DNA from 2 places in the Paenilisteria weihenstephanensis genome. Region 1 is predicted to be linked to the other one. Evidence: a T-box and tRNA genes for the amino acid it is inferred to sense, from the RefSeq annotation. Region 1 holds a T-box; the other holds one or more tRNA genes.

The links. A T-box is a leader RNA that pairs with one kind of tRNA and senses whether it is charged. The one in region 1 lies ahead of trpS (tryptophan--tRNA ligase), so its partner is inferred to be a tRNA-Trp.
Region 2: it has a tRNA-Trp gene. The T-box ahead of trpS (tryptophan--tRNA ligase) is inferred to sense a tRNA for this amino acid. The anticodon was not compared.

Annotation. Positions count from the first base shown of each region.
Region 1 covers NZ_CP011102.1:2,702,551-2,705,934, reverse strand. The annotation lists gene UE46_RS13100 (MarR family winged helix-turn-helix transcriptional regulator) at 1-464, shown strand, start outside; gene UE46_RS13095 (organic hydroperoxide resistance protein) at 448-864, shown strand; gene trpS (tryptophan--tRNA ligase) at 915-1,913, opposite strand; T-box leader at 1,964-2,199, opposite strand; gene UE46_RS13085 (DUF3899 domain-containing protein) at 2,247-2,606, opposite strand; gene UE46_RS13080 (peptide ABC transporter substrate-binding protein) at 2,841-3,384, shown strand, end outside.
Region 2 covers NZ_CP011102.1:633,012-636,395, reverse strand. The annotation lists gene UE46_RS03085 (bifunctional transcriptional activator/DNA repair enzyme AdaA) at 1-910, shown strand, start outside; tRNA gene UE46_RS03080 (tRNA-Leu) at 1,107-1,190, opposite strand; tRNA gene UE46_RS03075 (tRNA-Cys) at 1,233-1,306, opposite strand; tRNA gene UE46_RS03070 (tRNA-Gly) at 1,323-1,394, opposite strand; tRNA gene UE46_RS03065 (tRNA-Gln) at 1,405-1,476, opposite strand; tRNA gene UE46_RS03060 (tRNA-His) at 1,490-1,565, opposite strand; tRNA gene UE46_RS03055 (tRNA-Trp) at 1,586-1,659, opposite strand; tRNA gene UE46_RS03050 (tRNA-Tyr) at 1,667-1,750, opposite strand; tRNA gene UE46_RS03045 (tRNA-Phe) at 1,767-1,839, opposite strand; tRNA gene UE46_RS03040 (tRNA-Asp) at 1,844-1,919, opposite strand; tRNA gene UE46_RS03035 (tRNA-Met) at 1,950-2,023, opposite strand; tRNA gene UE46_RS03030 (tRNA-Val) at 2,064-2,139, opposite strand; tRNA gene UE46_RS03025 (tRNA-Glu) at 2,150-2,221, opposite strand; tRNA gene UE46_RS03020 (tRNA-Ser) at 2,246-2,334, opposite strand; tRNA gene UE46_RS03015 (tRNA-Asn) at 2,339-2,414, opposite strand; rRNA gene rrf (5S ribosomal RNA) at 2,425-2,540, opposite strand; rRNA gene UE46_RS03005 (23S ribosomal RNA) at 2,635-3,384, opposite strand, start outside.

The sequences.
Region 1 (3,384 bases):
TGGCCAGCCAAAAACGAATCCTAGAAGAACAACTATGCTTTTCTATTTATACTGCCTCACGCGAATTTACAAAATTTTACCGACAGGCATTGGAACCTTTTCAACTTACTTATCCACAATATCTAGTTCTCTTAGCGCTTTGGGAAGAGCCAAAACAGTTAGTTAAAGAACTAGGAAGCCATCTCGCGCTCGACAGCGGAACCTTAACGCCGATGTTGAAACGAATGGAAAACATGGAATGGGTCAAACGATCACGTAGTAAAGACGATGAACGAAAAGTTTACATCGAACTTACCGAGAAAGCAAAAGACATGAAGCAAGCCGTTTTAGAGAGTGTGGATGACTGTATTGCCAAGCTCGCCTTCACGCAAGAAGATTACTTACAGATGCTTCAGGGAGTACAGGAATTGACGACCAAAATACAAGAAAATAATGGAGGAATAAAAAATGAAAAAATTATATGAAACAACAGTAATCAATACCGGCGGACGTAAAGGGGAAGTACATTCTCCAGATAATATTTTCTTCCAAGATATCGTATCACCAAAAGAATTAGGCGGAGAGGGCGGTTCAGGCTCAAATCCAGAACAATTATTCGCAGCCGGCTACTCAGCGTGTTTTAACAGTGCATTAGAACTTGTCATGTCCAAACAAAAAATAGAAGCACCAAGCACAGTCGAAGGAACAGTATCTTTATACAGCGATCCAGAAGACAATGGTTTCAAAATCGGTGTAGTGCTAGACGTTCATATCGAAGGCGTAGACAAAGAAACGGCGCAAAAATTAGTAGAAACCGCACATCAAGTTTGTCCATACTCGAAAGCAACGCGTGGCAACATCGAAGTAGAACTAAACATCATCTAAAAATCAAAATCCCGTCACAGCTCAAAGTCGTGACGGGATTTTTCTGCGTATTATCTTCTTTTACGACCCAAACCGATCGTATTCTCCATTTTCTTCAGCGTTTTATTAGCAACACGGGCTGCTTTTTCTGCGCCTTTATCTAAAATATCATCTAGTTCAGGAGACTTCAAAAAATGCTCATAACGCTCTTGAATCGGCGCTAGTTCATTCACGACAACCTCAGCAAGATCCGATTTAAAATCACCATATCCCTTGCCTTCATATTTTGCCTCAAGTTCTTTGATGGACTCACCAGTAATCGCAGAATAAATCGTAAGCAGGTTTGACACGCCAGGCTTATTCTCTTTATCAAATTGAACGATCCCAGAAGAATCCGTCATCGCGCTCTTAATTTTTTTCGTAATCACATTCGGCGGATCAAGCAAGAAAATCGCGTTCTTCTTGTTATCGTCCGACTTACTCATTTTACGCGTCGGGTCTTGAAGCGACATCACACGTGCGCCTTGTTTCGCAATATAAATATCAGGAACAACAAAAACATCCGTATCCGCATTTTTCTTATTAAATCGCTCCGCTAAATCACGCGTCAGCTCAATATGTTGCTTCTGATCATCGCCAACAGGAACCAAGTCCGTTTGATACAACAAAATATCCGCTGCCATCAATGGAGGGTACGTCAACAACCCAGCGCTTACACCAGCCTTACCAGTCGATTTATCCTTAAACTGCGTCATTCGCTCAAGCTCACCAATATACACGTTACACTGTAAAATCCAAGCCGCCTGCGCGTGCGCTGGAACCTCTGATTGAATAAATAACGTCGACTTCTCTGGATCGAGTCCAACAGCCAAATAAAGCGCTGCTAAATTGCGAATTCGTTGGCGTAACTCCAGGCGGTCCTGCGGTACAGTGATCGCATGCTCATCCACGATACAATAAAAACACTCATATTCCTCTTGAAATTGGCCAAACTGCTTCAAAGCACCAATATAGTTTCCTAAAGTTAAATCCCCACTCGGCTGAATCCCTGAAAAAATAGTCTGTTTCATCATTATTTCCTCCTCATAATCAATAAAAAAACGCCCATCCCAATTATAAAAATAGGGACGAACGTTATATCCGCGGTACCACCCTAAGTATCTCTATTTAAAGAAATCACTTAGCGAAATGAAAAATCATCTCTAAAGATAACGGTTTAACCCGTCATTTGCTACTCCAATGTTCACAAATGATGCCAAAGAGTCCATTCCAAAAAGGTCGCTATCTGTTTTCACCAACCACAGATTCTCTAAAGTAAACGAGCCTAAATCTACTAATCTCTTTGCTAACACATTTAAATATATACCCTCATAATAGCAAGAAATAGACTAGCCGTCAATGCTTTAACTATAGTAAAAACCGAGGGCAATAAAGCTCGTAGCAAGCACGACAAGCGAGCTATACAACAAACTAAGATAACCAACATTCACCAATTTCGACAAAGGCACATCAGCAAACTCATTTTCCTCTTCCCGACGCATTCTCCGAGTCACTTTTCGCATCCCAGTATGGATCAAGTCAAAGAAACCAGATTGCATAATATACAGTATCAAACCGACGAGAAATACAATCGCAGCTACGATAAAGGAAACGTTGATGTAGTAAAGCAGTGAAACTTGCCAATAAAAAGTAAGCATAATAAAAAATATTAAAATCTCTTGAATGACTGCAAAAATTGTTACACGCTTGAGCAAAAATGTCACCTTCCAATCAAAAATTCTCTCTCCACTTTATCATAAATAAAGTAAAAAAACTATTCAATCCAGCATAATAGCGAAATAAATTCAAAAAACTTTAACACAGCAAAAGACTAACGCGCGCAAGGTATTTGCATTTATATAATAAAATTAAATTAATCGAATTTATAAAAACTGCTTTATTTTTCTGAAAAAATAGTATATAGTAATTCTACACTTGAAAAAGGGAGAGGGTTATTTATGAAGTTGAAGAAAAATTGGGGCTTGCTATTGATGCTCACTATCATGACCGCAGTACTTGTGGCATGTGGAGGCGGAGATACAAGCAAAGATGAAGTCAGCACATCAGGCAAGAAAACGGTAAATCTAATGGAATCAGCTGAAATTCCATCGATGGATTCTAAAAAAGGAACAGACGGTGTTAGTTTTACGGCTCAAAACACGGTGTTCGAAGGCTTGTATTATTTGGATAAAGATGATCAAGTACAACCAGGTGTAGCGAAAGCAGATCCCGAAATTAATGATGACCAAACGGTTTACACGATCAAATTACGTGATGATGCTAAATGGTCAAACGGCACATCCGTTACCGCGAAAGATTTCGTATATTCTTGGAGAAAAATAGTAGATCCGAAAACAGCTGCAGAATACGCCGTTATTTTCAGTGGTGTAGTTAAAAATGCAACAAAAATTACAAACGGTGAAATGAAGCCAGAAGAACTTGGCGTAAAAGCAATTGATGATAACACACTCGAAGTAACGCTAGAACAACCAGTTCCATATT
Region 2 (3,384 bases), 1.3 Mb from region 1:
AAATAAAGCAAACTGTGAATTCTTTGAAACCGCTCAAGAAGCCGTTCTCGCTTCCTACCGGCCATGCAAACGATGTCAGCCGTTAAGCAATCCAAGCAATCTATCCGAATCAGTAAAACAACTCGTTCAAGCAATTGAAGAAAATCCAGAACGAAAATGGACCGACAAAGACTTTGATGAACTCTCAATTAGCGCAAATACCGCCAGAAGACAATTTAAAAAGCAATTTGGTATGACCTTTATCGAATACGCTAGGGCACGCCGTCTCGGTTTTGCCTTCCATCATATTCGCAATGGTGCACCAATTATTGACGCCCAACTAGAGGGAGGTTACGAATCAGGTAATGGCTTCCGAGATGCCTTCACACGCACAATGGGAACCATCCCTAAAAACGCCAAGTCACTCACAATTCTCGTCTCCACTTGGATCGAAACCCCACTTGGTTCCATGGTTGCTATCGCCAATGAAGAAGCACTAATTTTATTAGAATTTGTTGATCGCCGCGGCCTAGAAACAGAAATTGAAACGTTACGCAAAAAGTGGCATGCCGCTATTATTCCAGGAAATCAGGCAATATTCAGCATGTTGCGTGAAGAACTCACCGCATATTTTGAGGGTAATCTAAAATCATTTCAAGTCCCCATCGCCTACAAAGGTTCTGATTTCCAACAACTCGTATGGCAAACCCTTCAGACTATTCCTTTTGGCGATACTGTTTCGTACAGTCAATTAGCAAATAAGATCAACAATTCAAAAGCCTTCCGAGCTGTAGCACGAGCCAATGGAGCCAATCAACTATCCCTTATTGTTCCATGTCATCGCGTCATAAACAGCAACGGAGAACTTGGCGGCTATGGTGGCGGCTTAGCTCGTAAAGAATGGTTACTAGCCCATGAAAAAAGGTCCTAGAAAAAAAGGTCCTATAATAAATGTTGGGGTAGAAAATAATCTGCCTCAGCATTTTTTTGTTCTCATTTCAAGACAAAAAAAATACACAGTAATATCAACATCCTTTAAGATAGAAGTGACGAAACCCAATCCAAAGGAAGGATATTACTATATACAAAAAATCCTAACACTTTAATCATGTTAGGATTCCTTTGGATACCGGCGGCCGGGGTCGAACCGGCACGATCGTGAGATCACTGGATTTTGAGTCCAGCGCGTCTGCCAATTCCGCCACGCCGGCATAATACTATTACATTATACTTTATTCTTAATTTAATTTCAATGGAGGCGCCAACCGGATTTGAACCGGTGATAAAGGTTTTGCAGACCTCTGCCTTACCACTTGGCTATGGCGCCAGAATAAAAATAAATAAGCGGAAGACGAGGTTCGAACTCGCGACCCCCACCTTGGCAAGGTGATGTTCTACCACTGAACTACTTCCGCAAAATTAAAACTGGGCTAGCTGGATTCGAACCAGCGCATGACGGAATCAAAATCCGTTGCCTTACCGCTTGGCTATAGCCCACCGTTCAAAAAAATGGGGCGGATGATGGGAATCGAACCCACGAATGCCTGAACCACAATCAGGTGCGTTAACCACTTCGCCACACCCGCCACTATTTAATTAATTATTTTGGCAGGGGCAGTAGGAATCGAACCCACACTGAAGGTTTTGGAGACCTTAGTTCTACCTTTAAACTATGCCCCTATAAAAATGGTGGAGGGGGGCAGATTCGAACTGCCGAACCCGAAGGAGCGGATTTACAGTCCGCCGCGTTTAGCCACTTCGCTACCCCTCCAATATAATAATAAAGGTGGCTTGGGACAGAATCGAACTGCCGACACCTTGAGCTTCAATCAAGTGCTCTACCAACTGAGCTACCAAGCCATAATGGCGGTCCCGACGGGATTTGAACCCGCGATCTCCTGCGTGACAGGCAGGCATGTTAACCCCTACACCACGGAACCACTACTAAAATTTAAAATATAAAATTTTAATTGCGGGGACAGGATTTGAACCTGCGACCTTCGGGTTATGAGCCCGACGAGCTACCAGACTGCTCCACCCCGCGACAATAATATAATAACTATATGAAAAGAGAATATAATTAATGGTGGGGGCTAACGGGATCGAACCGCTGACCCTCTGCTTGTAAGGCAGATGCTCTCCCAGCTGAGCTAAGCCCCCAAAATGAAAATGACCCGTACGGGAATCGAACCCGTGATACCGCCGTGAAAGGGCGGTGTCTTAACCGCTTGACCAACGGGCCTTAATAATAAATAGTCATAGAGAACGGAGAGCAAGGGATTTGAACCCTTGAGACAACTTTCGCCGCCTACACGATTTCCAATCGTGCTCCTTCGGCCACTCGGACAGCTCTCCATAATGGCTCCACAGGCAAGACTCGAACTTGCGACCGATCGGTTAACAGCCGATTGCTCTACCAACTGAGCTACTGTGGAATAATACATTGCCCGGCGACGACCTACTCTCACAGGGGGAAGCCCCCTACTACCATCGGCGCTGAAAAGCTTAACTTCCGTGTTCGGGATGGGAACGGGTGTGACCTCTTCGCCGTAACCACCAGACAATGTTTTGATAGAAAGAACGCTGTTCTCTCAAAACTAGATAAGAAAGTCGGTCTGTGCGTGACCGTTCGGAGTCCGAGCCTCCATATTACGTTTGGTTAAGTCCTCGATCGATTAGTATTTGTCCGCTCCATATGTCGCCATACTTCCACTCCAAACCTATCTACCTGATCTTCTTTCAGGGATCTTACTTTCCGAAGAAATGGGAAATCTCATCTTGAGGGGGGCTTCACGCTTAGATGCTTTCAGCGTTTATCCCTGCCACACATAGCTACCCAGCGATGCTCCTGGCGGAACAACTGGTACACCAGCGGTGTGTCCATCCCGGTCCTCTCGTACTAAGGACAGCTCCTCTCAAATTTCCTGCGCCCGCGACGGATAGGGACCGAACTGTCTCACGACGTTCTGAACCCAGCTCGCGTGCCGCTTTAATGGGCGAACAGCCCAACCCTTGGGACCGACTACAGCCCCAGGATGCGACGAGCCGACATCGAGGTGCCAAACCTCCCCGTCGATGTGGACTCTTGGGGGAGATAAGCCTGTTATCCCCGGGGTAGCTTTTATCCGTTGAGCGATGGCCCTTCCATGCGGAACCACCGGATCACTAAGCCCGACTTTCGTCCCTGCTCGACTTGTCAGTCTCGCAGTCAAGCTCCCTTGTGCCTTTACACTCTGCGAATGATTTCCATCCATTCTGAGGGAACCTTTGGGCGCCTCCGTTACTCTTTAGGAGGCGACCGCCCCAGTCAAACTGCCCACCTGACACTGTCTCCCCACGCGCTAAGCGTGGTGGGTTAGAATGGTCATACAGCCAGGGTAGTATCCCACCATTGCCTCCTCGTAA